One region of the Erwinia sp. L03-1 genome, then DNA from elsewhere that is predicted to be linked to it. Evidence: riboswitches for the same ligand, from Rfam matches in the RefSeq annotation. Region 1 holds a riboswitch; each other region holds the start of a gene.
What was found. A riboswitch is a leader RNA that binds a small molecule or an ion and turns the genes downstream of it on or off. The one in region 1 is predicted to bind thiamine pyrophosphate.
Positions count from the first base shown of each region.

Region 1 (10,368 bases):
GCGATCGGTGACCAAATCCACGGTCTGCCGCTGGAAGAAACGCCAGACGGCAAAATCTTCCATGCCGGTACGCGTATGCAGGACGATCTGGTGGTAACCCAGGGCGGACGGGTATTGTGCGTGACCGCACTGGGAGATGACGTGGCCGCTGCGCAGAAGCGCGCCTACGAACTGGCTAAGCCCGTTTCATGGCGGGGCAGCTTCTGCCGCCATGATATCGGCTATCGCGCGATAGGCCGCAAATAGCCCTTAACCGGGCCGGAGCGATCCGGCCCGGGTGGCATTCAGAAGCTGGCTTCGTCAGGCTCGTTCGCGCAGAGATCGTCGGGCGTGACAATCAGCAGCTGAACGCCTTTAGGCGCTTCCAGCCAGGCGATGCTGACCGGCTTGTCCGGGCTGCGCTGATGCTGGGTAATATAGTTAACGGAATAGTGGTCGAAGCCGGGCCGCTCTTTCTGCCCCTTGCACGTCGTGACGACGCCGGAGGCCGACCAGCGCCCTTGCCTGAGCAGTACCCGCCCTTTCAGCAGGTCATCGCTGATTTTCAGCATACGCCCGCCATCAAACTGATATAACGCCACCGCGTCTGCGGAGAGTGCTTCACGGCGACCAGCGAACTGACGCTGCATAAAACTCAGGCTGCCGTCCTGGTCGAAGCGCAGCGTCACGTTTTCGGGACTGTCGCCCAGCCGATGACGTTCTATGGAGATAAGCTTGTCCGACTGCCACATATAGTCGGTCGTCTCCGTCGCGCCACCCGAAAAGGGCGTGTAAATCGTCAGCAGATGGCTGCTCTCATTGCCCTCGTTTTTGCGCCAGATACGAACGGCGCCGCGATCGGCCAGATAACCACTGGCGGTAAAGTCAGGCAGTGCTGGCTGTGAGCTGCAACCTGCCAGTAACAGCAGCGTCAGCAGGGAGAGCGGAATAAGAGGAGAACGAGTCATGGCGCGATTATCACACAGTGTGGGTGAAATGCCCGGTGGTAAAGCGGTTTGCCCGGATGTATCTATAACAAAAGGGGCATAACGCCCCCCTGTTTAAAACTTTTTACCGTCAGACAATTACTTAACAGCGTCTTTCAGTGCTTTACCTGAAACAAATGCCGGTACGTTAGCAGCAGCAATTTTGATTTCATTGCCAGTCTGCGGGTTGCGGCCAGTACGCTCAGCACGGTGGTTAACTTTAAAAGTACCAAAACCAACCAGTTGTACAGCATCACCCTCTTTCAGAGACTCAGTAATCGCAGCCAGGGTGGATTCCAGTGCAGCTTTAGCCTGGGTCTTAGACAGGTCCGCTTTGTCAGCAATTACATCAATCAGTTGAGTCTTGTTCATAAGTTATCCTTACAGTGTATTTATCGCTTGCTAAGCATCGAGTGCGAGGGAAAAACCAGTTTCTGGCACTCTCCTGCATACACGCACCGATAGCCACTTTTTTCAGCCCCCCAAATGTAGACCAGACTGGGGGCGAATGTGAAGCCTCCTGGCGCTACAATTCAGGCCTGAAGTCACGTTTTATCGCCTTACTGCTGAAAATTTATACCGATATTACTGATCCCTGATTCACGCAGGTCAGCTCGCAGTCCTTTTATCAGTTCGGGGTCCCTCTCTTCGCAGGCACTGAGCAGGCGGAAAATCTCCCACTGGATGTCCCATTCTTCTTCAACTGCGGGGTTCTCTTTAAGCTCTTCGTCGGTCATTTCCCGTTCAGCCTGGGTCATTTCCAGCATCGCAACGGTCGTCACGGAGGCATCGCTTACGGCGATCGCATGCTCCAGCGTTTCACCACTCAGACGAGAATGCAGCAGTTCACTTAATGCGACGCAGGCATCAATGGCCGGATACACGCCGTAGAGATCGTAATCTTCAGCGTTGGGTATCGCTTCCTCCAGCTTCTCGAGCTGTGAGTCAAAATTCACCTTAGCATCTTTTACCAGCAGCGTTTCCCAGACCAGATCGAGGATGCGGCGATACAGCTGCCCTTCACCGAATCCTGTACGATCGCAAAACGCCCGATAGTTGGGGGCCATACGTTCGCACAGACAGGCCATAAAAGTAACGTGCTGCCAGCTTTCCAGCTTTTCCAGACGCAGGTGAATCGGATTACGTAACATGTTGAGATCTCTTAAACAGAAGTGCGCGGCCAGCAGTGTAACCGAAAAGACCGCGCGTCACACCGTTAACCCTGCTCCTGAAGGCGCATAAAAGCAGGTCGCCGTGAGGCCACGGCATCAGCCCAGCGCGTCGGTTCGGGCAGCCGGTAGCCGTTCAGACAGGTTTCCACCCAGCTGAGCGCCGTCGTCTGGCTAACGCGATGCCCCGGCGAGATAAAGAGGGGGTTACACCGGCGCTTGCTGCGCAATACCCAGCCAATTTGCTCGCCTTTGTCGATCAGCGGCTGTGTTGTCCCCGGCTCGTCATCCAGCGGCTCAAACTTGCCACACAGGCGGCTTTTTGCCACGCCAATGGTTGGGACATCCACCAGCAGGCCGAAATGGCTGGCGACGCCAAGGCGGCGCGGGTGCGCAATGCCCTGCCCATCAACGAACAGCAGGTCTGGCTTTAGCTCAAGCTGCTGCCACGCCGCGAGCAGCGCAGGATATTCACGGAATGAAAGGAACCCCGGAATATAGGGCATCGTCGTCGCGATACGGGCAACGCGATGCTCCACCAGCCTGAGCGACGGATATTCCAGAATAACCAGGGCAGCGCGCGTAACCTCGCCCCCCTGTTCAAAACCGACATCGGCACCGCCTATATAGCGCGGCGGCATTACTTCAAAGTCATCTTCCTGCCGCACTTCTGCCGCGCGTTCAAGTTGCTCCTGACGTAATGCTGCAATGTCCATGGTTAGTCCTGGTGATATGGCCGTGAAAGTCGATGTACTGAGTCAATGAAAGCGCCAGCATGCTCGGGTGGAACATCCTGATGGATCCCGTGACCCAGGTTGAATACGTGTCCATTGCCGTGGCCAAACCCTTCCAGGATGCCCGCGACCTCCTGCCCGATACGCGCAGGGGACGCGTAAAGCATAGACGGATCCATATTCCCCTGTAGGGCAACTTTATCACCCACGCGGCGGCGGGCGTCGCCGATATCGGTGGTCCAGTCCAGCCCCAGCGCGTCGCAGCCGGTAGCTGCCATCGCTTCCAGCCACTGGCCGCCGCCTTTGGTAAACAGGGTGACCGGCACGCGGCGTCCGTCATTCTCACGGATCAGGCTGTCCACGATTTTGTGCATATAGTGCAGGGAGAATTCAAGATAGTCCCGTCCCGTCAGTACCCCGCCCCAGGTGTCGAATATCATCACCGACTGCGCACCGGCACGTATTTGGGCGTTCAGGTAGAGCGTGACGCTGTCGGCCACCTTATCCAGCATCAGATGCAGGGTTTCAGGCTCGGCATACATCATTTTTTTCAGTTTGGTGAAGGCTTTGCTGCTGCCCCCTTCAACCATGTAGGTGGCCAGCGTCCAGGGGCTGCCGGAGAAACCTATCAGCGGTATTTCACCCTTCAGGTTTTTACGGATAGTGCGCACCGCATTCATCACATAGCCCAGATCCTGCTCCGGGTCGGGCACCGGCAGCTTCTCAACATCAGCGCGGCAGGTGATCGGTGAGGAAAAACGGGGGCCTTCTCCCGCCTCAAACCACAGGCCCAGCCCCATGGCGTCGGGGATGGTAAGAATATCGGAGAACAGGATCGCCGCATCCAGCGGATAGCGACGCAGCGGTTGTAGCGTGACTTCGCAGGCCAGCTCGGCATTTTTGCACAGCGACATAAAATCACCGGCGATGGCACGGGTCGCCTTATATTCTGGCAGGTAGCGTCCGGCCTGGCGCATCATCCATACCGGGGTCACATCCACAGGCTGGCGCAGCAGGGCGCGCAGATAACGGTCGTTCTTCAGTTCACTCATCTTAAACGCTCTCTCAAAATCAGGCGCACAGTATAACATTCATTCCGCTTCAGCGCGGCAAAGCGCCACGGTATCCTCGATCAGCCGCCGCGCCACGGTACCGGGCGGTGGAAGCTGGGGCAGCGCCTCATGGTGATACCAAGCCGCATCCAGCAGCTCTTTGGGATCAATGTGTATGTCACCGCTTTCATAGTCGGCCATAAATGCCATCATCAGCGACTGGGGAAACGGCCATGGCTGAGAGGAGACATAGCGCAGATTTTTCACTTTTAACCCGCTCTCCTCCATGACTTCACGCGCGACGGTTTGCTCCAGCGTTTCACCCACTTCGACAAACCCGGCCAGCACGGTGTAGATGCCGTTGCGGTGCTTAGTATGCTGCGCCAGCAGGATCTCCTTGCCGCGACGAATGGCGACAATGATGCAGGGGGCAATCTGCGGATAGTATCGCTGCCGGCAGTGACCGCACAGGCTGGCCCACTCGGTTTTGCTTGAGTGCATTTCATGCCCGCAGTAGCCGCACCACTTATGAGAGCGGTAGAACTCAGCCAGCTGGATCCCGCGCCCCGCCAGCTGGAACAGGCCGACATCGCCGTCGAGGATCTGTCGCAGAGTGCCCATCTCATTCGGACGGCTATCGCGTATCAGCCACACCGGCTCGCCCTGCCATTCACCGATCCGCATAGCTTTTGACCCAACCAGGCCTAATTCCTGCGCACTTCCCTGCGGCAATTGACCTTTCGGCAGCCATAGTTTATGTTCGTGACTGACAACCCACCAGCCAGCGTCTACGCTAGAAATCTCAACTTCCATAAATTGCATATCCTCAGCTAAATCGGCTTGCTGCGTAACGGGATTGGGATCGGGCACTTAAAATATCACTTTCGGAGTCACACATGCTCAACCAACTAGAAGTCCTGACCGCGCGCGTTGCCGGGTGTAGTGGCCTGGTGGACTTTTGTCTGCAATCCCGCAAGCAGTTACTGGTTGCCTATTATCAAATGGTTGGCATTAAGCCTAACAAGGAATCCCATACTCCGCTCGATGAAAACGCACTGGATACCTTTTGTCAGCGTCTGGTCGATTATCTCTCCACTGGTCACTTTACGGTGTACGAGCGCTTTATCGAAGAGATGAAAGGCAGCGAGCAGCTGGCTAAGGCCGCGCTGATCTATCCGGCGCTTCAGGCGAACACGGCTGAGATTATGCAGGTTTATGATACTCATCTGGAAACGGCTATCGATCACGATAACTATCTTGAGTTCCAGAACGCGCTCTCTGAAGTGGGCGAAGCGCTGGAAGCCCGCTTCACGCTGGAAGATAAATTTATACAGCTGGCGCTGGACAAGCAGGCGGATACCCCACCGGCCGCTAACGATTCTGCCCTGGCCCGTCCCGCCTGAAACGTTATCCGTTTGTAAAATCCTTGTAGTTTCAAAAGAGGCCCCCTATGCTGAGGGGGCAATGGCGTAACGCGCGGCCGCCGCCGTTACCGCCGTTCTGGTTCTCCCTCCGGGAGACCAGAATTCTTCTTGTCGGAGTGCCCTTAGGGGCTGAGACCGTTAATTCGGGATCCGCGGAACCTGACCAGGTTAATACCTGCGTAGGGAACAAGAGTAACTTTTCAGTCAGGGTGTGCTGCTGTTTACCCACACTTTGCGCTTACTCCTCCGAACTCCGGACAAGCATCTTTTCCCGATTTATCAGGAACATGCTATGTCTGACCTTGAAAAGAAAACCACCCGCCGCGAACAGCGCGCGCAGGCTCAACAGTTTATCGACTCCCTCCAGGGCACCGCCTTTCCTCACTCAACGCGCATCTGGCTTGAGGGATCACGTCCCGATATTCGCGTTCCCCTGCGTGAAATCCAACTCAGTCCAACCCGAGTCGGCGGCAGCAAAGACGCCCCCCGATATGAAGATAATGAGCCCGTGCCGGTTTATGACACTGCCGGCCCCTATGGCGATCCAGAGGCCAGCATTGATGTTCATGCGGGCCTGCCCCGGTTACGCGAGGGCTGGATTGGTGAACGCGGCGACACGCAAACGATTGAGACGCTCAGCTCAGCCTACACGCAGCAGCGTCTCGCCGATGAAGGGCTGGATCACCTGCGCTTCGAACACCTTCCCCTTCCCCGACGGGCGATGCCCGGCCACTGCGTCACCCAGCTGCACTATGCCCGACAGGGCAGGATCACGCCGGAGATGGAGTTTATTGCGCTGCGAGAGAATATGGGTCGCGAGCGCATTCGCGGTGAGGTGCTGCGCCAGCAGCATCCGGGCAACAGCTTCGGTGCGCATCTGCCGCTGGACATCACGCCGGAATTTGTGCGGCAGGAGGTCGCCGCCGGGCGCGCCATCATTCCTGCCAACGTCAATCATCCTGAATCCGAGCCAATGATTATCGGCCGCAATTTCCTGGTGAAAATTAACGCCAATATCGGCAACTCTGCGGTCAGCTCCTCCATTGAGGAAGAGGTCGAGAAGCTGGTCTGGTCAGCGCGCTGGGGAGCCGACACGGTCATGGATCTCTCCACCGGTCGTAATATTCACGAAACGCGCGAGTGGATCCTGCGTAACAGCCCGGTACCCATCGGCACCGTGCCCATCTATCAGGCGCTGGAGAAGGTCAACGGCGTGGCGGAAGCGTTGAACTGGGAGATTTTCCGCGACACCCTGCTGGAACAGGCGGAACAGGGCGTGGACTACTTCACGATCCACGCAGGCGTCCTGCTGCGCTATGTCCCCATGACGGCGAAACGCCTGACGGGCATCGTGTCGCGCGGCGGTTCGATTATGGCGAAATGGTGTCTGTCGCATCATAAGGAGAGCTTTCTTTATCAGCACTTCCGCGAGATTTGTGAACTCTGCGCGGCCTACGACGTGTCCCTCTCGCTGGGCGATGGGCTGCGTCCTGGCTCAATTCAGGATGCCAATGACGAGGCGCAGTTTGCCGAGCTGCGTACGCTGGGCGAGCTGACGAAGATTGCCTGGGAGTACGACGTGCAGGTGATGATCGAAGGCCCGGGACATGTGCCGATGCAGATGATCCGTCACAATATGACCGAGCAGCTGGAACACTGCCACGAGGCGCCGTTTTATACCCTTGGCCCTCTGACCACGGATATCGCGCCGGGCTACGATCACATTACCTCGGGTATTGGCGCGGCCATGATTGGCTGGTTCGGCTGCGCGATGCTGTGCTACGTCACGCCCAAAGAGCACCTTGGCCTGCCGAATAAAAAAGATGTGAAGCAGGGGCTGATTACCTACAAAATAGCGGCCCACGCCGCCGATCTGGCTAAAGGACATCCCGGCGCGCAGATCCGCGATAACGCCATGTCGAAAGCGCGCTTCGAATTCCGCTGGGAAGATCAGTTCAATCTCGCGCTCGATCCCCATACCGCCCGCAGCTATCACGACGAGACGCTGCCACAGGAGTCCGGCAAGGTTGCCCATTTCTGTTCGATGTGCGGACCTAAATTCTGCTCCATGAAAATTTCCCAGGAAGTGCGTGATTACGCGGCGAAACAGGAGGACAAAGTATGAGCCGTGGTCCATTTCCCTTAACCGAAGCCCGGCTGGGTCTCTACCCTGTCGTTGAAACGGTCGCCTGGATTGAGCGACTGCTGGATGCGGGCGTACGCACCATCCAGCTGCGGATTAAAGATCGGCCGGAAGCGGCGGTGGAAGATGAGATTGCCGCTGCCATCGCCCTGGGCAGGCGTTACCGGGCGCGTCTGTTTATCAACGATTACTGGCAGACGGCGATCAGGTATCAGGCCTATGGCGTACATCTGGGGCAGGAAGATCTGGACGTCGCCGACCTGGATGCCATTCATCGTGCCGGACTACGCCTGGGGCTTTCGACGCACGATGACGCCGAACTGGATCGTGCCCTGAAGGAGCAGCCGTCTTATATCGCCCTCGGCCATGTTTTTCCGACCCTCACTAAACAGATGCCCTCCTCCCCGCAGGGCATAGAAGAGCTTAAGCGTCATCTTTCGCGCCTGCAGGGCGTATCAACGGTGGCCATTGGCGGTATCAGCCTCAGCCGCGCGCCTGCCGTGCTGGCAACCGGCGTGGGGAGTATCGCCGTAGTCAGCGCCATTACGCAGGCCGACAGCTGGCAGGAAGCCACCGCGCAGCTATTGCAGCTGGCGGGACCGGGGGGCGCAGAGCATGTATAGCAACCCGCGTTTAGTACCTGTCAGCCATCAGCGCCTGGTCGGGTCGGGAGGCGCACAGCATGTTCAGTGACGGTGACTTTATGCGTTACAGCCGCCAGCTGCTGCTGGAGGAGTTCGGTCCTGAAGGGCAGCGCAAACTTCAGGCCGCCAGCGTCCTGATTATCGGCCTGGGCGGCCTGGGATCGCCTGCGGCGCTCTATCTTGCTGCTGCCGGGGTTGGCACACTGCTGCTGGCCGATGACGACAAGATACATATCAGCAATTTGCAGCGCCAGATCCTGTTTCGCAGCCGCGAGACGGGCCTGTCAAAAGCGCAGGTCGCGAAAGCGCAGCTCCAGGCACTGAACCCTCAGGTGGAATTTATCGTGCTGGAGAAGCGTATGGATGACAGTAACCTGCAGGAGGCGGTAGCGATGGCCGATCTGGTGCTGGATTGCAGCGACAATATGCAGACCCGCCAGGCGATTAACACCGCCTGCATACAGCGCAGCAAACCGCTGATCAGCGCCAGCGCCGTGGGATTCGGCGGTCAGCTGCTGGTGTTAACCCCGCCCTTCAGTCACGGCTGCTATCGCTGCCTGTGGCCCGATGAGACCGAGCCCCCGCGCAACTGCCGTACGTCAGGCGTGCTGGGCCCGGTGGTCGGCGTGATGGGTACGCTTCAGGCGCTGGAAGCCCTAAAGATGCTCGCCGGTCAGGGTTCCTCGCTGGCAGGGAAGCTGCGGCTTTTCGATGGCCGACAGCAGACCTGGCGCACGCTGACTCTCGAACGTAGCGCTGCGTGCCCGGTATGTGGAGGCCGCGATGAACATCACCATTAATGACAGCGGCATGGCCCTGAACGGTTCTCCCACGCTGGTTGAACTGCTCGAACAGCTTTCCCGCCATCAGCCGGGTACGGCGCTGGCGGTTAATCAGCAGATTATCCCTCGCGACCGCTGGGCATCTTTTCATTTGCAGGAGGGCGATGAGCTGGTGATTTTCCAGGCCATTGCCGGAGGTTGATATGTTTACTATTGCGGATAAAACGTTTACGTCACGCCTGCTGGCCGGAACGGGTAAATTTTCCAGCCCGACGGTAATGCTAAATTCACTGCGTGAATCCGGTGCGGAGCTGGTTACCCTGGCGATGAAGCGCGTGGATTTGCGCGGCGGGGATGACGGCATACTTAAGCCCCTGCAGGCGCTCGGCGTCCAGCTGCTGCCAAACACGTCCGGTGCTAAAACCGCAGAAGAGGCTATTTTTGCCGCCCGGCTCGCACGCGAAGCGCTGGGAACCCACTGGCTCAAGCTGGAGATCCATCCCGACGTGCGCTATCTGCTGCCAGATCCCATTGAAACGCTTAAGGCCGCCGAAGCGCTGGTGAAAGAGGGGTTTACCGTTCTGCCCTACTGCCATGCCGATCCGGTCCTGTGCCGGCGGCTGGAAGAGGTGGGATGCGCGGCAGTCATGCCGCTCGGTGCGCCAATTGGTAGCAATCAGGGGCTTAAGACACGCGATTTCCTGACGCTGATTATCGAACAGGCAAGCGTGCCGGTGATCGTGGATGCCGGTATCGGCGCACCCAGCCACGCCAGCGAGGCGCTGGAGATGGGCGCAGATGCGGTGTTAGTGAATACGGCGATGGCGTCGGCTCAGGATCCGATACAGATGGCGCGCGCATTCAGGCTGGCCGTAGAAGCAGGCGCGCTGGCGCGGCGGAGCGGATTGGGTAGCCGACATCAGCAGGCGCAGCCCACCAGCCCGTTAACGGCCTTTCTGACAAAAGGAGAAGCCCAGTGAAAAGCTTTATCTCCCGATGGGAAACGCTGGAGTGGGATGATATAAGCCTGCGGATCCACAGCAAAACGGCCGCCGACGTGGAGCGGGCGCTGAACGCATCGAGACCAGGCCCTGAGGATCTGATGGCGCTGCTCTCCCCCGCGGCGGAAGCCTGGCTGGAACCCATGGCGCAGAAGGCCCGGCAGCTAACCCGGCAGCGCTTCGGTCACGCCGTCAATCTGTTCGTGCCGCTATACCTGTCCAACCTGTGCGCCAATGACTGCACCTATTGCGGCTTCTCCATGAGTAATCGCATCAGGCGTAAAACGCTGAATGCAGAGGAGATTAAGCGGGAGTGCGCGGCCATCCGCGCAATGGGCTTCGATCAGCTGCTGCTGGTCACCGGCGAGCATCAGACAAAGGTCGGGATGGACTATTTTCGTCAGCATCTTCCCGCCATCCGCGCGTGCTTCAGTTCACTGATGATGGAGGTGCA
Region 1 covers NZ_CM178762.1:4,489,567-4,499,934, forward strand. The annotation lists gene purD (phosphoribosylamine--glycine ligase) at 1-246, shown strand, start outside; gene AC4PCC_RS20485 (DUF1481 domain-containing protein) at 285-947, opposite strand; gene hupA (nucleoid-associated protein HU-alpha) at 1,065-1,337, opposite strand; gene AC4PCC_RS20495 (YjaG family protein) at 1,526-2,116, opposite strand; gene nfi (deoxyribonuclease V) at 2,182-2,850, opposite strand; gene hemE (uroporphyrinogen decarboxylase) at 2,853-3,920, opposite strand; gene nudC (NAD(+) diphosphatase) at 3,960-4,733, opposite strand; gene rsd (sigma D regulator) at 4,817-5,323, shown strand; TPP riboswitch at 5,447-5,547, shown strand; partial or broken gene thiC (phosphomethylpyrimidine synthase ThiC) at 5,637-7,457, shown strand; gene thiE (thiamine phosphate synthase) at 7,466-8,110, shown strand; gene AC4PCC_RS20530 (HesA/MoeB/ThiF family protein) at 8,170-8,931, shown strand; gene thiS (sulfur carrier protein ThiS) at 8,915-9,115, shown strand; gene AC4PCC_RS20540 (thiazole synthase) at 9,117-9,893, shown strand; gene thiH (2-iminoacetate synthase ThiH) at 9,890-10,368, shown strand, end outside.

Region 2 (10,368 bases), 640 kb from region 1:
GTTGTCGCTGTCCTGCTGGGCCTGGGTGTAGCGTTCGTCGTCAAACAGGGCAAAGCGCAGATTGAAGCGACGGAGCATCTCCACCAGCCACTGGTGTTGCAGCGTTTCCGGCACCACGATTAACACGCGCTCGGCGCGGCCCGCCAGCAGCTGCTGGTGAATAATCATCCCGGCTTCGATGGTCTTGCCGAGTCCTACCTCATCCGCCAGCAGCACGCGTGGTGCATGGCGTCGGCCCACGTCGTGAGCGATGTGTAACTGGTGAGGGATCAGGCTGGTGCGCATACCGCGCAGGCCGCTGACCGGCAGGCGGTACTGCTCGCTCTGATATTTACGGGCGCGAAAGCGCAGGGCAAAACGATCCATGCGGTCGAGCTGGCCGGCAAACAGGCGATCCTGCGGCTTGCTGAACACCAGCTTGCTGTCGAGCATCACCTCGCGCAGCAACACGCCGGTTTCGCCCGTGTCCAGCCGCGTCCCGATATAGTCCATCAGCCCGTTTTCGCTGAGGACTTCTTCCACCTCAAGCTGCCAGCCTTCATGGCTGGTAATGGTGTCACCCGGATTAAACATCACGCGGGTGATAGGAGAATCATTTTTTGCATAAAGACGGTTTTCACCGGTGGCGGAGAAAAGCACAGTCACCATGCGCGTATCGACCGCGACGATAGTTCCCAGTCCCAGTTCGCTTTCCGTATCGCTGATCCAGCGTTGACCAAGTGTAAAAGGCATAGATATTCGGCTCGATTCTCGTAGTGATAATTTCAGGCAATAGCACGACCGCCCGGCAGAGTCTGCCCGGCAGAAAAATTCAGATAATCAGGAAGGGCGCTATGGTACTGGAAGGTGGCGCGTTCGTCACCTGTCAAAACAAACCCAACTGACCTGTTACCAGTGTAGCAAAGTCATCCTGAAGGAAAGGAAGGATGCCGTCGGCAACCGGCTGTAGTTGACGGGAGAGATAGTGCTCATAGTCCAGCGGCGTGATACGGGCTTCCAGCGGCTCGGGGCCGGAGGTCGCCATCACGTAGCGGATGCGTCCACCGTTCTGATAGAGCAGCGGCCGACCCAGCTTCTGATTCTGCTCATCGGCGATCCGCGCCGCGCGCACGTGGGGCGGGACGTTGCGCTGGTAATCGTTAAGCGGGCGACGCAGGCGCTTGCTGTAGGTGAGCTGGTCATCCAGCTCGCCCTCCAGCAGCTGGCGAACGGTTTCGCGGATATAATCCTGATAGGGTTCACCCTTGAAAATTTTCAGATAAAGCGCCTGCTGAAAGCGCTGAGCCAGCGGCGTCCAGTCGGTGCGGACCGTTTCCAGCCCCTTAAAGACCATGCGCTCTTCCCGATCGTTGCGGATCAGCCCGGCATAGCGCTTTTTGCTCCCCTGTTCGGCCCCGCGAATGGTCGGCATCAGGAAGCGGCTGAAGTGCGTCTCATATTCCAGCTCCAGCGCGCTGTCCAGATTGAACGTCTGCCGCAGATGGTCGCGCCACCAGCCGTTGATATTCTCCACCAGGCGCTGACCAATGGCGGCGGCGCTGGCTTCATCATGGGGCGTTTTCAGCCAGACGAAAGTCGAGTCGGTATCGCCATAAATTACGGTGTAGCCTTCGGCCTCCACCCGCTCCCGGGTCAGACGCATAATTTCGTGGCCGCGCAGGGTGATCGACGAGGCGAGGCGGGGGTCGAAAAATCGGCAGGCGCTGGTGCCGAGTACGCCATAGAAGGCATTCATAATGATTTTTAGCGCCTGCGAAAGCGGTTTGTTACCCGCTTTTTTAGCGGCTTCACGCCCCAGCCAGATCTGCCTGACGATCTCCGGCAGGCAGTGGTTGGTGCGCGAAAAGCGCGCCTCGCGAAAGCCGCTCACCGAGTCTGCCTCATCGGGATGCGCCAGGCCCTCTACCAGCCCCACCGGATCGATCAGGAAGGTGCGGATAATCGACGGGTACAGGCTCTTGTAATCCAGCACCAGCACCGAGTCATACAGACCCGGACGGGAGTCCATCACGTAGCCGCCAGGGCTGGCTTCCGGCGCTACCTCGCCCATGCCGGGGGCAACAAAGCCCGCCCGGTGCATGCGGGGCAGGTAGAGATGGCTGAAGGCGGCCACGGAGCCGCCGTGCCTGTCTACCGGCAGACCGTTGACGGTGGCGCGTTCCAGCAGGAACGGCATCAGCTCGGTATGCTGGAAGATGCGCGTGACCAGTTCGCAGTCCTTCAGGTTATAGTGCGCCAGCGCAGGTTTATCCTCGGCAAAACGACGGTTGATCTCCTGCATCCGGTCCCAGGGATTATCAATCGCTTTGCCTTCTCCCAGCAGCTCGCGGGAAACGGACTCCAGGCTGAATGAGCTGAAGTTCCAGAAGGCGGATTTCAGCGCGTCAATTCCGTCGATCACCAGCCGTCCGCTCATCTGCGCAAAAAATATCCCCGGCTTAAAGCCGTGCTCGCGCCACTCCAGCGCCTCGCCGTTGCGCCCCAGCCGCAGGGGAATGCCGTAGCGCTCGGCGTGTTTTTGCAGCACGCGGAGATCGAACTGCACCACGTTCCAGCCGATCAGCACGTCCGGGTCGTGCCGGGCAAACCACGCATTGAGCTTTTCCAACAGCTGAGGGCGGCTGGAGACGTATTCCAGCGTAAAGTCCAGCGCGCTGGCATCGCCATTTTCTGGCCCCAGCATATAGACAACCCGCTCGCCGCAGCCCTCCAGGCCGATGCAGTACAGCTCGCCCTGGCGGGTGGTTTCAATATCCAGCGAAACCCATTTAAGCGGCGGACGGTAGTCAGGGTGCGGCTTAAGGCGGGCGTTCACCAGGCTGTCGCCAGCCGGTTCGCCGCTAAACCAGACCGGGGAGGTAATAAAGCGCTCCATTAAAAAGCGTTCGGGCGGGCGAATATCCGCCTCATACAGGGTGATGCCGTTTTCACGCAGCAGCTTTTCCAGCCTCTGAAGCTGACGATACTGTGTGCAATAGAGCCCGAAAACCGGGCGCTGGTGAAAATCTTTTAGCGTCAGTGAGGCCAGCCGAAAATGTCGCTCCTGCTTGAGCAGGGTTTCAACCCGCGAGCGGTATTCCAGCGGAATAAAGGCGACCGATTCCTGTGGCGGTAGCACCACGCGCTGCGGACCCTCGTCCGTGGCCAGCCAAAATACCACCTCCGTACCGGCCGACGTATCCCGCCAGTGGCGGGTGAGCAAGAAACCTGCGCGTGCGTTGTTCACCGGAACCCTTATTATTGCTTTGATGGCTAATAATAGCATGTTCAGGCATCACAACAGAGAGTCAGTCCGGGTTAACGGGCGGGGAGAGTCCGCGAACGCTTGCGGCTAAAGTAAAGGCTGGTAGGTCCGTAAATTACTAATACGTAAATAAAAAATAAATTTTGATAACTCTGTAATAATCATAATGCCTGCGCCTAAATATGTCTCACCCGCCTCTCTCAGGAGAATCACCATGAAGATGAGTCCCCGCTACTTATTCATGCTGTTTGCTTTCTCGCCGGGCGCTTTTGCCCATGTGAAATGGTTTGTGCAGTTTGATACCACTAAAGAGCCTGAGTCGATTATTGCCCTGCTCAGCGAACCGCAGATAGGGGTGCTGTTGTTACTGTCGGTGGCGGCAATTTTTGTCACTTCCTGGCTGGATCGCCGCTGGCCGTCGCCGGTTGACGTCCCTCGCTGGCAAAACCGACTCACGGCGCTGGAAAGGATGGCGCCCTATATCATGCGTTACGGTACCGGCCTTTTCTTTCTGACGCTGACGCTGCTGTTCCCCTACATTATGCTGACGCCAGAGTTGGTGACGGATAATCCGGCGCTGCGCTACGTGCATTTTCTTATCGCGCTCACCGCCTTTCACCGCAGAACCAGTATTATTGCCGGTGTGGGTATACTTTTTCTCTACAGCTATGCCGTGCAGCTGTACGGGACGTTCCACATGCTGGATTATCTGGTGTTCGTTGGAACGGCGGTCTACCTGATTATGCAGAGTTTTCGTCAGCCCGGTCAGCAGGGGGGAGAAATTGAGCTGCTGCGTCTGACGCTCTGTTACTCCTTCCTGTGGGGGGCCATAGAAAAGTTTATGCAGCCCGCGCTGTTCGACCAGTTGCTTACCGGACACCCCTATCTGACCATGGGTATCGACTGGGAATTTTTTGTTCGCGCCGCCGGATTCGTGGAGTTCTGTCTGGCCTGGCATATCCTGACCGGCAGGCTGGCGGGTTATATTTCGCTGGGCGCACTGGCCGTGCTGGTGCTGGCCGCTATCATCCCGTTTGGTACGGTTGATTTTATCGGGCATTTTTTGTTTGTCGTGCCGCTGATAGCCGTTGCCTTTACCCCCAGACGGCAGCCGGTATTTGCCACACCCCTGACCAATACCCTCGGATTCCTGGCCACGCTGGTGGTGCTGTTCGCCTTTGCCTATATAAGCTATTACATCCTCCATTACTCTCTGCATCCGCATCTGTTCCATTAAGCGTCTCCGATGGGGGGCCACCATGCCGACGGGCGAAGGGGCCCCGCCCGCCGGCATCCGCATTCGCATACAAAACAGCTCTTGACGGATCGGGAGAGGCTCAGGACAATCCGTCCTCAATTAAACAGAACGTGAGTTGTATGGAAGCCTGGCTGCAACACCTTGTTACGCAATCACTGGCCTTTTCGCTACTGGCTATTGGGGTGATCACCTTTTTCGAGTCGCTGGCGCTGGTCGGCCTGCTGCTACCCGGCACGGTCCTGATGGCTTCCTTTGGCGCGCTGATTGGCAGCGGGCAGATTGGGCTGTATCCCGCCTGGGCAGTCGGCACGTTGGGCTGCCTGATTGGCGACTGGATTTCGTATCTGATTGGCTGGCAGTTTAAGGGGCCGCTGCATCGCTGGTCGTTTATCAAAAGGCATCAGAAAATGATGGATAAAACCGAACATGCGCTGCATCAGCACAGCATGTTCACCATCATTGTGGGGCGCTTCGTGGGGCCGACGCGGCCGCTGATCCCGCTGGTGGCCGGCATGCTTGAACTGCCGGTTAAGAAGTTTATCCCGCCGAATATCATTGGCTGCGTGCTGTGGCCGCCGCTCTATCTGCTGCCGGGTATTCTCGCGGGGGTGGCGATTGACGTTCCTAAAGACACCAGCAGCGGCAGCTTTAAATGGCTGCTGCTGGCGGTTGCAGTGGTGGTCTGGCTGGGCTGCTGGCTGGGATGGCGCTGGCTGCGATCGAAAAAGCAGTCCGACTGGGCAACGCCCTGGCTGCCCGCATCCCGCCTGCGCTGGCTGGCACCGCTGATGCTGCTGCTTGCCGTCGCCAGCTTTACCGCTATCCAGTTCCACCCGATGATGCCGGTTTTCCGCCATCTGCTGTGGCACGTGTTTACCGACAACTGAGTGTGATACCGCTGCGGCAGGGAGTATTAGTGGCTGAGGGATTTGTCGGCTTTTCCGGCATCCCGTCAGCGCAGAGCAATACCTAATACCGCCGCCTCGGCGACCTCGCCGTTGAGCAGCGCACGGGTGCTGCCATCCCAGTAGATTTTCCCGTCCACCACCAGCACGCTGCGGGGGGCGATGCGCGCGGCGTCCCCGACGCTGTGCGACACCATCAGCAGGGTAATATTACGCTCAAGGCAAACCTCGTCCACCAGCTGGAGCATCTCTTTGCGCAGCGCCGGATCCAGCGCTGAAAAAGGCTCATCCAGCAGCAGCACCGGCTGCTGACGCACCAGGCACCGCGCCAGCGCCGCACGCTGACGCTGACCGCCGGAAAGCTCGCCGGGCAGACGTTGCAAATAATCCTGCAAACCGACGCGCTGCGCGATGTTGCGCAGCGCCTGCTTTTGCTGCTCATTCAGCCTCAGCCCCGGATGCAGCCCCAGCCCGATATTCTGCGCCACCGTCAGGTGGGGAAACAGATTATTTTCCTGAAACAGCATCGAAACCGGGCGTTTCGCGGGGGGCGCAAGGCGCTGTTCCTCGCCGTTAATCAGCAGGCTGCCACCGTCCACCTTAAGAAAACCGGCGATCAGGCTGAGCAGGGTACTTTTGCCCGCGCCACTGGGGCCAAGCACCGCCAGCCTTTCGCCCGCTTTCATACTGAACGTGAAGCGCATCGGCAGGTGGTCATAGAGATAGGTCAAATCAGTCAGCGTCAGCATGGCGTCCCGGCAGTTTTTCAATCAGGGTGAACAGCAAAAAGCACAGCATCAGCAGGAGCAGGGCGGTAACCGCGCCGTCTGCGCTACGGTAAGCGCCAATTTGCTGATAGAGGTAGAACGGCAGGGTGCGGAAATCGTCGTTGCCGAACAGCGCCACCACGCCAAAATCACCGACGGAGAGTACGCAGGCAAAGGCCAGAGCCTGCGCCAGCGGCACCCTGAGCGCGCGCAGCTCAATGAGCCGCAGACGATTCCAGCCGCGAATATCCAGCGACAGGCACAGACGGTTATAGCGTTCAGCGATATCGCGCAGCGGGTTTTCCAACACCTTCATCGCATAGGGGATCGCCATTAGCGCGTTAGTGAAGATAATAATGCCGTCAGCCTGCTGGGGCAGCCCGACCGTTTGGTTCAGCAGCAGAAAAAAGCCGGTCGCCAGCACGATCCCCGGCATAGCCAGAATCAGCATTCCGCTCAGTTCGAGTGACTCGCCCCATCCCGGATGCTGACGCAGGCGTAGCTCGCGGCTGCTCCACAGCAGCATCACCGTCAGGATCACGCTAAGCATGCCCGCGCCCAGCGCAATACGTACCGAGGTCAGGGTTGCCAGCCACAGCGGCTTTTGCCGGAGCACGGTCAGCAGGCCGCCGTTCAGCCCGTCCGCCACGATCGCCAGCAGCGGCGGAAGCAGCAGCAGCAGCGCCAGCCCGATAGCCAGCCCGTCACCCAGCTTTGCCAGCAGGCTGTCCTCGGGGTTGCGCCAGCCCGCAATGTTGTTGCTGCCGGAGGGCAGAGCTTTGCTCAACCGCTGGCTGAGTATCACCAGCCCCAGGCAGCAGACCATCTGAATCATCGCCAGCAGCGCCGCCCGGCCAGGATCGTAATCGAAGCTCAGCGCCTGAAAGATTGCCAGCTCGATGGTGGTCGCTTTTGGCCCGCCGCCCAGCGACAGTACGGTGGCAAAGCTGGCGAAGCAGAGCATAAAAATCAGCGCACCCGCAGGAAGGATCTGCCGACGCAGCCAGTACCACTCCACGCGATAAAAATGGTTCCAGCCGCGCAACCCAAGCTGTGCCGCGAGCTGCCGCTGCTCGCCGGGGATAAGCTCCAGCGTTTGTAAAAACAGACGGGCCGCCAGCGGCAGGTTGAAGAAGACGTGCGCCAGCAGGATGCCCTGCAGGCCATAGGGGGAGAAGTGGTAATTAACGCCAAGCAGGGCGCAGAGCTGGGCCAGCCAGCCCGTTCTGCCGTAGACGCTGAGAATGCCAAATACCGCGACCAGGACAGGCAGAACCAGCGTCATGGCGCAAAGGCGCAGCAGCGTACGTCTGCCGGTAAAGCGGCGGCGGTAAAGCGCACGGGCAAGGGGGATGGCGGGGATAACCGACAGCGCCGCCGACAGCAGCGCCTGCCCGAAGGAGAAGCGCAGGACGTGCCAGAGATAGTCATCATCCCAGATGTCACGCCAGTTTATCGCCGGAGCATTCTGCCAGAGCGCGGTAAAGGCCAGCAGCGCCGCTGCAACCAGCAGCGTGGCGGCCACACCGCCAGGCAGCAGCCAGCCGGTAATCAGCGGCTGACGGCGCGTTGCCATTCACTTATCCACTGGCTGCGCTGGCTGGCGACCTCTTCCGGCGTGAACGTCAGGGTCTTCGCCGGGATGGTCAGCGTATCAAAGCCGGCGGGCAGGGCGGTTTTCACCACCGGATACATCCAGTTGCCGGTGGGAATGCTCTGCTGGAAGGGTTTATCCAGCATAAACTGCATAAATTTCTGCGCCAGTTCTGGCTGTCTGCTCGACTTTAGCTGCCCGGCCACTTCGACCTGAAGGTAGTGCCCCTCCTGGAAGTTCGCCGCCGCGTACTGGCTCTTTTTCTCTTCGATCAGATGATAAGCCGGGGAGGTGGTGTAGCTCAGCACCATATCGCCCTCTCCCTTCAGGAACAGGCCATAGGCTTCGCTCCAGCCTTTGGTGACGGTGACGGTTTTTTGCGCCAGTTTCTGCCATGCCTGCGGCGCGCTGTCGCCATAGACCTTTTTCATCCACAGCAGCAGCCCGAGGCCCGGCGTACTGGTGCGCGGATCTTCATAGATGACCCTGAGCGGACGATCGCTGTCGACCAGTTCCCTGAGGCTTTTCGGGGGGTTTTGCAGCCGGGTCTTGTCATACACGAAGGCAAACCAGCCGTAGTCGTAGGGCACAAAAGTGCTGTTATGCCAGCCGCCAGGCAGGGTTATGCTATGGGTATCGACCCTGGCGGGCGCAAACAGGCCGGTTTTCTGTGCGGCATCCAGCAGGTTGTTATCCAGCCCGAGCACCACGTCGGCCTTGCTGTTTTTGCCTTCCATCCGCAGTCGGTTGAGCAGCGAGACGCCATCTTCCAGCGCAACATATTTCAGTTCGCAGCCGCAGCGCGCTTCGAAGGCTTTTTTAATCGCCGGGCCAGGGCCCCATTCGGCGGAAAAAGAGTCGTAGGTATAGACCGTTAGCTGGGGCTTTGCCGCAAGCGCAGGGAGGGAGATCAGGACCAGCAGGGGCAGCACTTTTTTTAACACTTTGCGTTCCTTAACAGGTTAGGGGGTCGCAAAGGATCTGAGCGGGAGAATACTCTCAAATCCCTACGCCGGTACAAGCCGGATCAGGTTCGACGGGTCTGTCTCAGCGAAAAAAAACGGCTGCGCGAGCAGCGTGATAATAGCGTGGTTTTTCGCACCCCGTTGAGAACGGACTATTCTAGTGATTTCCCCGCCCGGGCGAAAGCGTCATGATTCCGGCGGTGCAAACCAGGCAGACTTGAAGTCGAACCAGCCCAGCGTATTCATCCGTACGCCGCGCATACTGCGCTGGCCTTCCAGCAGCAGCCAGTGGTGAAAAAGGGGGTGCAAATAAGCGCTTGCAAGCAGCTGCTGGCTCCATTCGGCCAGCGGCAGGCTGTTTTCCCGCCAGCGCCGTACATCCTGCTGCCAGTTAAGGGGGATGCAGTGGTGCACCAGCGGGATCTCATACAGCAGGGCGAAGACCGAGAACGCCAGCGGCAGGGTGAAATTAGCACTGCCCAGCCAGATGTCGCTTTCGGCGTCTCCCCGGTGCCAGATGTCGTAATCGACCTGGCGGGTCAGCAGTTCAACGCCCTGTGCTGCCAGCAGCGGGGCCAGCGTGTTAGCGATGCCCTGGTGCTCAATGTGATCGTTGTACCAGGTGAGCGTCAGTGAGGTCAGCCCATCGGGCTTTGCCAGTGGTGCCATGTCGCGGCGATGATGCCAGCGTGGCAGCAGGCCGTAAGCCGGAAACCAGTAGCGCTGGTAGCCCGGTTCCGATCCGTTGAGCAGGGCGATCGGGTTTAACACACTGCTCACCCAGCGACGGATCTGCTCATCGCGGCCGTTCGCTGAACGCTGATCGAACAGCAGGAAGTAGCAGCCCTCCTCGAGGCGGCTCTCCTCAGATTTTTCGTCAAGCGTCGAACCCTGTAGCTTGACCCCTGAGTAGACCAGATCCTCGCTGATTTCCGGCAGTACCCAGATACTGACTTCATCAATCAGCGCCCGGTAGCCAAAGTAGTCGTCAAAGGCCTTAATGCGCAGCCGGGTCTGCTGATTGCCCACCACGGCATAGGGGCCGGTGCCGACCGGCTGGCGGGAAAAATGGGGCAGGGTGGGCCACTCGTTCGGCAGGATCATGGTACTGACGCTGCCCAGCAGCCAGGGGAGCCAGCTGTCGGGATAGGCCAGATGGAGATCGAGCGTCCAGGGCGTAGAGGATTCAATCCGCAGGATATGCGCGTAGAGCGGCTGCGGCTGTACCCGTTGCAGGGTGCCGATCACGTCCGCCATCTCCAGTTCCCGTCCGTGATGAAAGCGGATGGCGGGACGCAGGAAGAAGCGCCAGTGGGTTGGTGATACCTGCTGCCAGTGATGGGCGATATCCGGTTCGATTTCCCCATTTTCCTCATTTATCCGCGTCAGGCTGCTGAAGATCTGCCTTGCAAGGTGCGTTTCAGAACGACGCAGCGGCGTACCCGGCAATAAATTCAGCAGGGAGCGGTAATAGAGCACGCGCAGGATGTGTTTTCCCTGACGAAAGCTGCGGCCAAGGTGGGAGACAAGCATCTGACGCACGGTGTCTTTGTCGCCAACCAGCTGGACAAGCTGGTCGATACGATCCTGCTCCAGCAGCTCTTCTGCCCGCTGCCGCTGAAGCATCAGGCCGGT
Region 2 covers NZ_CM178762.1:3,853,827-3,864,194, reverse strand. The annotation lists gene rapA (RNA polymerase-associated protein RapA) at 1-732, opposite strand, end outside; gene polB (DNA polymerase II) at 866-3,226, opposite strand; gene AC4PCC_RS17790 (hypothetical protein) at 3,459-4,481, shown strand; gene AC4PCC_RS17785 (DedA family protein) at 4,622-5,389, shown strand; gene thiQ (thiamine ABC transporter ATP-binding protein ThiQ) at 5,455-6,156, opposite strand; gene thiP (thiamine/thiamine pyrophosphate ABC transporter permease ThiP) at 6,140-7,750, opposite strand; gene thiB (thiamine ABC transporter substrate binding subunit) at 7,726-8,712, opposite strand; TPP riboswitch at 8,755-8,884, opposite strand; gene sgrR (HTH-type transcriptional regulator SgrR) at 8,920-10,368, opposite strand, start outside.
Region 2: another riboswitch for thiamine pyrophosphate. It lies ahead of thiB (thiamine ABC transporter substrate binding subunit); the one in region 1 lies ahead of thiC (phosphomethylpyrimidine synthase ThiC).

Region 3 (10,368 bases), 540 kb from region 1:
ATATGGCAAAAGCATGCTGTAAAGCGACATATAACTGGCCGGCGCTGACGCCGGCAAGATGAATATTGAAGATAAGGATAAAAGATGGCAACGCCTCATATTAACGCTGAAATGGGCGACTTCGCTGATGTGGTTCTGATGCCTGGCGATCCGCTGCGTGCAAAACACATTGCGGAAACTTTTTTGCAGGACGCAGTGGAAGTGAACAACGTACGCGGCATGCTGGGCTACACCGGCACCTATAAAGGGCGCAAAATTTCGGTAATGGGCCACGGTATGGGTATCCCATCCTGCTCGATTTATGCTAAAGAGCTGATCACCGAGTTTGGCGTGAAAAAAATCATTCGCGTTGGATCCTGCGGTGCGGTGCGCGCCGATGTGAAACTGCGTGATGTGGTTATCGGTATGGGGGCGTCAACCGACTCCAAAGTGAACCGTATGCGCTTTAAGGATCACGACTTCGCGGCTATTGCTGATTTCGAGATGGTGCGTAATGCCGTCGATGCGGCAAAGGCGCTGGGCGTGGACGCGCGGGTGGGAAATATCTTCTCAGCCGACCTGTTCTATACCCCGGACCCGCAGATGTTTGACGTGATGGAGAAGTACGGCATTCTGGGCGTGGAGATGGAAGCGGCCGGGATCTACGGTGTGGCAGCGGAGTTTGGTGCTAAGGCACTGGCGATCTGTACCGTTTCTGACCATATCCGTACGCACGAACAGACCACGGCAGAAGAGCGCCAGACCACCTTCAGCGAGATGATCCAGATCGCGCTGGAGTCGGTGCTGCTGGGCGATAAAGCCTGATAACCCCGCACCAGCCGCCAGTCTGATAGATTCGCTGGCGGCGCACTGCGTTGCCCGGTCGTCGCTTTTGCGTCTCCCGGGCATTATTCAGCATGAAGGCCCGTCTCCACCGTCGTTAATCACCTTCTCCAACATCAATGGACTTCTACCGCGTAGTCCGCCACCGGCGTCATCTTCTTAATCAGCTTATTATCAAACAGAAACTGTTCGTATGCCTGGTAACGGGCGGCGTCCAGCTTTGCCGGGTCTTTCGCGAACAGGGGCAGAGAGTTTTGCCAGGCAAGCTGATTCAGCGGCGTATTTAATTCCGGGTGGGCTTTGGCAAACGCCAGCCAGCTCTCCTGCGGATGAGCCAGCAGATAATCGGTGCCTTTTTTCAGCGCGCTAAGAAATTTCTTTATCCGGGGATCGTTGACCGCATCGCGGTTGGCGACGATCACCAGTTCGTCATAGGCCGGAACGCCATAATCTTCCACGTTGAAGACCACCGGATCTTTCCCCTTTAGCTTCAGTTCCTGAGCTTCAATATTGCGGTAGCCGCCAATCACGGCGTCAACCTGACCGGCCAGCAGCGCACTGACCAGCTGGAAGTTCACGTTAATTAACCGCACATTATCAGCCCTGAGGTGTTCATGTTTCAGCATGGTGCTGAGGGTTGCCTGCTCAATGCCGCTCACCGAATAGCCTATTTTCTTCCCGGCCAGACCGGCAGGGGAGGTGATGTTTTTATCCAGAGTGATAACCGTATTCAGCGGCGAATTGATCAGCGTGCCAATGCGCACCAGCGGCAGGCCCTGATCCGCAAAGAAGTGCAGCTGGGGCTGATAGGTAATGGCCAGGTCTGCCTGTTTTGCGGCAACCAGGCGCGGCGGCAGGGCGGCATCGGAAGGCGCTACTATGTTCACATCCAGCCCCTCGGCCCGGAACGCGCCGATCTGCTCAGCCACCATAATGGGCGCATGGTCAGGATTGATATACCAGTCGAGCACCAGGGTCAGCTTTTCCGCTGCCAGCGCATGGCCGCTCAGTGCCGCGGTCAGCAGCAGTCCGCACAGGGTATTTTTCATCGTTAATGATTCCTTGATTAGCTATTTTCGGGCGCCCAACGGATCAGGCGGTGGAGCAACGCATCAACCGCTACCCAGAGTAATACGGTCATCAGCACCAGAATGAACAGCGCGGCAAAGCAGATATCGGTCTGCATTCGGGCGTTGGCGTTAAGCATTACGTACCCCAGCCCTTCTGCCGAACCGACCCATTCGCCAATAATCGCGCCGATGGGGGCGACGGCAGCGGCCATCCGCAGGCCGCTGCCGAAGGCGGGTAGCGCGGCCATCAGCCGGACATGCAGCAGCTGCGCCCGGCGCGTGGCCCCCATCGTTCGGGCAAGGTCAAGCCAGTCATTGTTAACCCGACGGAGGCCGTCATAGAACGCGGAGGTCACCGGAAAGAAGATCACCAGCACGGCCATCGCCACCTTAGCGCTCAGCCCGAAGCCGAACCACAGCACCAGCAGCGGCGCCAGCGCGAAAACGGGGATGGCCTGGCTGGTCAATACGACGGGCATCAGCCAGCGCTGGAGCCGGGGCGAAAAGGTCATACAGAGCGCCAGCAGCGTGCCCAGCAGGACACCGAGCACTAAGCCGCTTAGCACCTCTGAGGCGGTGATCAGACTGTGCCAGGCCAGATAGCTCAGGTTGTTCCAGAGTGCGCAGGCAACCGCCGCAGGCGAGGGCAGCAGGAACGCCGGAATATTGCATAAGGTTGCCAGCCACCACAGCAGGATCAAACCGCAAAAGATCACACTTCCCCGCATCATTCTGCGGCCCTCACCAGCTGTCGCATCAGTTCACCCTGACTGGTTAACAGATTGGGGTCGTCCGGCGCGCGCGGAGGCTGCCCGACCAGGGTATGACTGTCATCAATGCGGGCCGGGGAACCCGCCAGCACCAGCAGGCGATGGCTGAGGCGGCAGGCTTCCATGGGATCGTGGGTGATCAACAGCACGGTATTATCCACCAGCAGCTCGGCGGCCAGCGTCTGGATTTTGGCCCGCGTGAGCGTATCCAGCGCGGAGAAGGGTTCATCCATCAGCACGACCGGGCGACGTTCATACAGCGTGCGCGCAATGGCGGCGCGCTGGCGCATCCCACCGGAGAGTGCCGCAGGCAGCGTTTTCCCGTGACCGCTTAATCCCACCCGCTCCAGCAGATGAGTGGCCCATTCCCGATCGCCTTTTTCTCCCCGCAGACGTGCGCCCAGCATGATGTTATCCATCACCGTCAGCCAGGGATAGAGCAGATCTCTCTGGCCCATCCAGGCGATACGGCCCGCCAGGGGGAGCCCATCGCTGCCGCTGATCGTGCCTGCGTCAGGAGCCGCCAGGCCAGCGATGATTTTCAGCAGGCTGGTCTTACCGCTGCCGCTGGCACCGAGCAGCGCGACAAAGCTGCCGGGCGCAATATCAAAGCTGAGGTGCTGGAAAATGGTGCGCTGGCCAAAGCTCAGGCCAAGATCGCGACACGCAATGCCCGGTGGCCGTGCGCCGCTCACGTTTCTGACGCCGCGTTCAGCCCCATTTGCCAGAAGTTAGCTTCCAGCCGGGTGGCGGTAGTGAAAATTTCGGCGAGGCTGTTAAACCGGCACGCGGCACCATGCTGCTGACCGACACGCTCCAGCAGCGCCAGGGCCGCACCTACGCCGTTGAGATACTCCGCATTGCCATAGTTGCGTATCCATGAGGCCCAGGGATTTCCCTCCAGAAGGGTCTGCGTATTCTGGAGCAAACCCAGCCCGATTTCAGCATAGCCCGCTACACAGGGCATCAGCGCGGCCAGCAGATCCAGGGCGTCGCCTGAGTGGCCGATATCCAGCACGTAGCGGGTATAGTTCAGGGTTTCTGGCGCTTCGGTTTCATTCGCCATCTCCGTTTCATTCAGCCCCCACTGCTGGCAGTAGCTCACGTGGAGCGGGAGTTCACTGAGCAGGGTATTGAGAGACGTAGACGCCGCGCGCATCTCTGGCAGGGTGCGCAGTTTGCTGACCAGCAGGCCATAGGCACGGGCGAAGTGGATGAGGAACAGATAATCCTGCGTCAGATAACGGCGGAAAGCGGCATGGGGAAGCGTGCCGGAAGCCAGCTGTTGCAGGAAGGGGTGATTAACATAGTGTTGCCACTCTGCGCCCGCATGCTGGCGAAGACGACCATACAGGCCCTGGCTGAAATCAGGAATGGGTAGATGAGACACTGAACCTCCGAAAATAAGTGGAGATCCGGACACGCAGAAGTATGAACAGGCAATTGATCAGTGCCAACCCGTCCCTTCGCTGGCATGACCCAGATCAGGTTCAAAGGGTTCGGCTTGCGCCATCTCAGCCCATTACTGGACACCCCTCGGAGCAGACTGTTATACGATATTTTATTTTTGATTACAATGCTGTAACAAGGACAGTGACGCGGGGGTAACCTGTTAGTTAACGGCCCCGTACAGGCCCCATCTTGCTATTTTAGGTTCTCTGGCGGCGAGGAGCTTTCGCTGTTCTCATCCTCATCATCCTCTCTTACCGGATGGTTGGCGGTAAGCAGAAAGGGCGACTGCTGCCAGCGGGTGCGGCGGGTGCGCAGCAGCGTCCGGCTGAGAATAATGCCGATAGCCAGCGCCAGCAGCATCATCAGACGCAGAATATTGGTGGTGTTATCCACCTGACGGGATTCGGTGACCAGCACATGAGTGTCCAGCGTTACGCGCAGGAAGCCGCGCGGGCCATCGGGGGTATCCAGCGGCTGCACGATCTGATGATTGAAGTAGCTGCCCGCGCGATGGCCGTCCAGCGCCAGCCGATCGCGCACGTTAATGGTTTCCCCGCTGTGAGCCAGCAGCGCACCGTTATCGTCGTAGACCGAGGCATCAAGAATGCGGCTGTCCGTGGTCAGCAGCGCAATGGCCTCGGTAATTTTCTGCCGGTTATCATCGCTGTTTTCCATCAGCGGCGTCAGGCTCCAGGCTACCTGTCGCGTCAGCGTTCGGGCCAGCTCCTCAACCTGCGCTGAACGGGCCATCTGATGACCCAGACTGAACCATGAGGCCCCCTGCATCAGCATCACCAGCAGAGTGAGGCAGATCAGCACGATCGCCGTACGGTGTAGTCGGAATTTTAATCTGGCCTTTGCCATCTTCACCCTTCATATTTTTTCAACGAACGCCGTCCGCCTCTTCGCTTTATGTTGCCAGAACCGGGGCTGACAGGGTAGCCTCTTGCGTGGTTAATATGTCCCTACAGGAGCTGTAATGCCAAATAGTCTGACCTGGTGCGACCTGCCTTCCGATGTCTCTCTCTGGCCGGGGTTACCTCTCTCTCTTAGCGGTGATGAAGTCATGCCGCTGGATTACCGCGCTGGCCGCACCGGCTGGCTTCTGTACGGCCGCAAGCTTGATAAAGCCAGCCTTACGGCGCTCCAGCATCAGCTGGGTGCAGCGATGGTTATCGTCAGCGCCTGGTGCGTTGATCAGTATCAGGTCGTGCGCCTGGCGGGCTCACTGACTCCGCTCGCCACACGCCTGGCCTATGAAGCGGGCCTGGACGTCGCCCCGCTGGGAAAAATTCCGCACCTGAAAACGCCCGGACTGCTGGTAATGGACATGGACTCTACCGCGATAGAGGTGGAGTGTATTGATGAAATCGCTAAGCTGGCAGGCTGCGGTGAGCAGGTGGCGGAAGTGACCGAGCGGGCGATGCGCGGCGAACTTGATTTTGCTGCCAGCCTGCGCCAGCGCGTTGCGACGCTGAAAGATGCGGATGCCAACATCCTGGTTCAGGTGCGTGACCAGCTGCCGCTGATGCCGGGTCTGACGCAGCTGGTGGAAAAGCTCCAGGCGCTGGGCTGGCACGTGGCGATCGCCTCCGGCGGCTTTACCTTCTTTGCCGAATACCTGCGGGACAAACTCCATCTCTCTGCTATTGCCGCTAACGTGCTGGAAATCCGCGACGGCAGGCTGACGGGTGAGGTGCTGGGCGATATTGTGGATGCCCGCTACAAGGCCGATACGCTGCTTAAGCTGGCTGAACGCTTTGAAATCGCCGACGATCAGACCGTCGCCATCGGCGACGGGGCAAACGATCTGCTGATGATCAAGGCGTCGGCGCTGGGCATTGCCTATCACGCTAAACCGAAAGTTAATGAACAAACGGCGGTGACCATTCGTCACGCCGACCTGATGGGCGTGTTCTGTATTCTCAGCGGCAGCCTGATCTCTGATGAGCGTTAAGGAGGCGATTTGGCCAAAGCGGTGAAGCGCGCCTTTGTCTGTAACGAATGTGGCGCAGATTATCCACGCTGGCAGGGGCAGTGCAGCGCCTGCCAGGCGTGGAATACCATTACTGAAGTTCGCCTCTCTGCCTCGCCCACCGTGGCGCGTAATGAGCGCATGGGCTATGCGGGCAGCGCAGGCATCAGCCGCGTGCAGAAGCTGTCTGAGATCAGCCTTGAAGCGCTACCGCGCTTCAGCACCGGCTTCAAGGAATTTGACCGCGTACTGGGCGGCGGGGTAGTGCCGGGCAGCGCGATTCTCATCGGCGGTAACCCCGGCGCGGGCAAAAGTACGCTGCTGCTGCAAACGCTGTGCAAACTTTCTGAGGGAATGAAAACCCTCTACGTCACCGGCGAAGAGTCTCTTCAGCAGGTGGCGATGCGCGCCCACCGGCTGGGGCTGCCCACTGAAAACCTCAATATGCTGTCGGAAACCAGCATTGAGCAGATCTGCCAGATTGCCGATCAGGAGCAGCCGAGGCTGATGGTGATCGACTCCATTCAGGTGATGCATATGGCCGATATCCAGTCATCGCCAGGCAGCGTCGCCCAGGTGCGGGAAACGGCAGCCTATCTGACCCGCTTCGCCAAAACGCGCGGGGTGGCGATTGTGATGGTGGGCCATGTGACCAAAGATGGTTCTCTGGCGGGGCCAAAGGTGCTTGAGCACTGTATCGACTGCTCGGTACTGCTGGATGGCGATGCCGATTCACGCTTTCGTACGTTGCGCAGCCATAAAAACCGTTTCGGTGCGGTGAATGAGCTGGGCGTCTTCGCCATGACCGAGCAGGGGCTGCGTGAGGTAAGCAACCCGTCGGCTATTTTCCTGAGCCGCGGTGATGAAGTGACCTCCGGCAGTTCGGTCATGGTGCTGTGGGAAGGCACGCGCCCGCTGCTGGTGGAGATTCAGGCGCTGGTGGATCACTCGATGATGGGCAACCCCCGGCGCGTTGCCGTTGGCCTGGAGCAGAACCGACTGGCGATCCTGCTGGCGGTTTTGCACCGTCACGGCGGGCTACAGATGGCGGACCAGGACGTGTTTGTTAATGTAGTTGGTGGCGTTAAGGTCACCGAAACCAGTGCCGACCTGGCGCTGATGCTGTCGATGGTCTCCAGCCTGCGCGATCGTCCTTTACCTCATGACCTGGTGGTATTTGGCGAGGTCGGGCTGGCGGGCGAGATCCGGCCGGTGCCAAGCGGGCAGGAGCGTATCTCCGAGGCGGCGAAGCATGGCTTCCGGCGTGCGATTGTGCCCGCCGCTAACGTGCCGAAGAGGCCGCCGGAAAATATGAAAGTCTATGGCGTGAAAAAGCTCGCCGACGCGCTGGCGATACTGGACGACCTGTAACCGTTCGGGCCGGGATAATTCCCCCAGACGGCTGAACGTATTACTATCGGTCAGGCAGGTTCGCCTGGACAGTTGAACGTAATTGCGATCGGTGAGGCGGGTTCGCCCGGATAGCTGAACGTACTATCATCTGAGGGCGGAACTGATGCCGCCCTTTATGCAGGAGGCATTTGATGTCGTCATTTGATTATCTGAAAACCGCTATCCGTCAGCAGGGCAGCACGCTACAGCAGGTGGCCGATGCGAGCGGCATGACGAAGGGCTACCTCAGTCAGCTGCTGAACGCGAAAATAAAAAGCCCCAGCGCCCAAAAACTGGAAGCACTTCACCGTTATCTTGGGCTGGAATTCCCTCGTCGCGAAAAAACCGTCGGGGTGGTATTTGGCAAATTCTATCCGCTGCATACCGGGCATATCTATCTGATCCAGCGCGCCTGTAGTCAGGTCGATGAGCTGCATATCATCATGGGTTACGACGAGCCGCGCGATCTAAAGCTGTTTGAAGACAGCGCCATGTCCCAGCAGCCCACCGTCAGCGATCGCCTGCGCTGGCTGCTGCAAACCTTTAAGTATCAGAAAAATATTCGCATTCACTCTTTTAACGAAGAGGGGATGGAGCCATATCCGCACGGCTGGGATGTCTGGAGTCGCGGCATTACCGACTTTATGGAAAACCACGGCATCGTGCCAAATCGCGTATATACCAGCGAGGAACCGGACGCCTCGCAGTATCAGCAGCATCTGGGCATTGAAACCATTCTGATCGATCCGCAGCGATCCTTTATGAATATCAGCGGCGGGCAGATCCGCCAGGACCCGTTCCGCTACTGGGAGTATATTCCCACCGAAGTGAAGCCCTTTTTCGTGCGTACGGTGGCGATTCTGGGCGGTGAATCCAGCGGGAAATCGACGCTGGTGAACAAGCTGGCTAACATCTTCAATACCACCAGCGCCTGGGAATTTGGCCGCGACTACGTCTTTTCCCATCTCGGCGGCGATGAGATGGCCCTGCAATATTCCGACTACGACAAAATCGCGCTGGGCCAGGCGCAGTACATTGATTTCGCGGTAAAATATGCCAATAAAGTGGCCTTTATTGATACCGATTTTGTCACGACCCAGGCCTTCTGCAAGAAATATGAGGGACGCGAGCACCCCTTTGTTCAGGCACTGATCGACGAGTACCGTTTCGATCTGGTGATTCTGGTGGAGAACAATGTGCCCTGGGTGGCAGATGGTCTGCGCAGCCTGGGCAGTTCGGTAGATCGCAGGGAGTTCCAGCAGCTACTGATCTCAATGCTGGAGGAGAATAATATCCCATGGGTGCACGTCGAGCAGGATAACTACGACGAGCGGTTCCTGCGCTGCGTAGAGCTGGTGAAAGGGATGATGGGCGCCTGACGCGCCCGCTTTCAAAAGGCTGTGCCCTGCGCATAGCCTTTGCTGCGCGGGCCCCACCGGCAATGGGCTTCATTTTCAGGCCAGCGCGCGTAGGGCATTGACGCTTCGCTGGCGCACGAAAATCGCCAGCAGCAGCATGCCTGCCAGCGCCAGTACGCTGGCCAGCATAAAGGCCGAGGCGTATCCGCCGCCGTACTGAATTAAAAAGCCGGTTAACCCCGGTGAGAGTATCCCCGCCAGATTCGCCAGAAGGTGTACAAATCCGCCCGCAGTCCCAATCCGCTCTGCCGGAACAATGTCCTGCAGTAATGACCAACATGCCTGAGGCGTCATATACGCAAAGACGCTGGCAAGGGTAATCAGCGTGACCGCCATCGTCACGCTGCTGGCCCAGGCCGTCAGCATCACACAGAGTGCGGCGACGGCCAGCCCACAAAAAATGACCAGCTTGCGCGACTGCAAAAAGTTGCCGGTGCGGCGATACAGTGCATCTGACACCAGCCCCCCGCCGATAAACCCGATGGTCGCGCCCAGCCAGGGAAGGATGCCAATCAGGCTCATGCTTTTGATATCCAGATGCTGGAAGTCGGTGAGATAGCTTGGCAGCCAGGAGAGGAAAAAAAACTGGATGTAGTTAAAGCAGAAAAAAGCCGCCGCCACGCCCAGTACCGGCAGTGAAAAAACGTAGCGCCACAGCCGGACACTGGAAGGGGCACCTTTCTCCGTCAGCCGTGTCGCGGGACGTTCGGCGGTAATCAGCGTGCGCTCGGCTGCCGTAATGCGGGGATGCTGCTCGGGTTTGTCGCGAAACAGCCACAGCCAGAAGGCCAGCCAGACAAAACCCAGAATGGCGATAGCCACGAACGAGACCCGCCAGCCAAAATGTAGCCCGATAAGACCCACTATCGGCGCAGCGACCGCCGCGCCCAGCGGCTGGCCCGCATTGCTAAAACCGACCGCGCGACCCACCTCCCGACGGGGGAACCAGTTGGAAATCGATTTATTGGTGGTGGTTCCCATCGGCCCTTCGCCAATGCCGAACAGCACGCGCACAATAATCAGCTGGAAAAAGTTTCCTGCCAGCGCGGTGGCACCGCAGAACAGTGACCAGACGACGGCGGCCCAGCCAAAGACCTTACGCGGGCCGTAGCGGTCTGCCCCCCATCCGCCAAGAAAGCAGAACAGGCAGTAACCGATAAAAAAACAGCTAAACAGGATCCCCATCTGCGCATCATCAATATGCAGATCCTTTTTTACCAGGGGGGCCATAACCGATAGCGCGGCGCGATCGAGATAATTAAGCACACCGGCGAAGAACAGCAGCAGGGCGACGGTGCTACGCATATTTTTAAACATGGTGTACGCCCTCCGCATCAATTCGCCGATGGTAAAGGGTATGTTCTTTCATCACTGCGGCATCCGGTTCAAAGCCCAGCCCGGGGATATCAGGCAGGCTGAACTGCGGGGAGAGGTCGAGCTGTGGGTGAAGCCGCGCGGAGAAGTGAATA
Region 3 covers NZ_CM178762.1:3,946,731-3,957,098, reverse strand. The annotation lists gene deoB (phosphopentomutase) at 1-22, shown strand, start outside; gene deoD (purine-nucleoside phosphorylase) at 85-804, shown strand; gene AC4PCC_RS18130 (ABC transporter substrate-binding protein) at 939-1,871, opposite strand; gene AC4PCC_RS18125 (ABC transporter permease) at 1,889-2,623, opposite strand; gene AC4PCC_RS18120 (ABC transporter ATP-binding protein) at 2,620-3,357, opposite strand; gene AC4PCC_RS18115 (TenA family protein) at 3,354-4,037, opposite strand; TPP riboswitch at 4,107-4,209, opposite strand; gene AC4PCC_RS18110 (YtjB family periplasmic protein) at 4,307-4,978, opposite strand; gene serB (phosphoserine phosphatase) at 5,094-6,071, shown strand; gene radA (DNA repair protein RadA) at 6,081-7,460, shown strand; gene nadR (multifunctional transcriptional regulator/nicotinamide-nucleotide adenylyltransferase/ribosylnicotinamide kinase NadR) at 7,634-8,860, shown strand; gene AC4PCC_RS18090 (MFS transporter) at 8,936-10,216, opposite strand; gene AC4PCC_RS18085 (mandelate racemase/muconate lactonizing enzyme family protein) at 10,209-10,368, opposite strand, start outside.
Region 3: another riboswitch for thiamine pyrophosphate. It lies ahead of AC4PCC_RS18115 (TenA family protein); the one in region 1 lies ahead of thiC (phosphomethylpyrimidine synthase ThiC).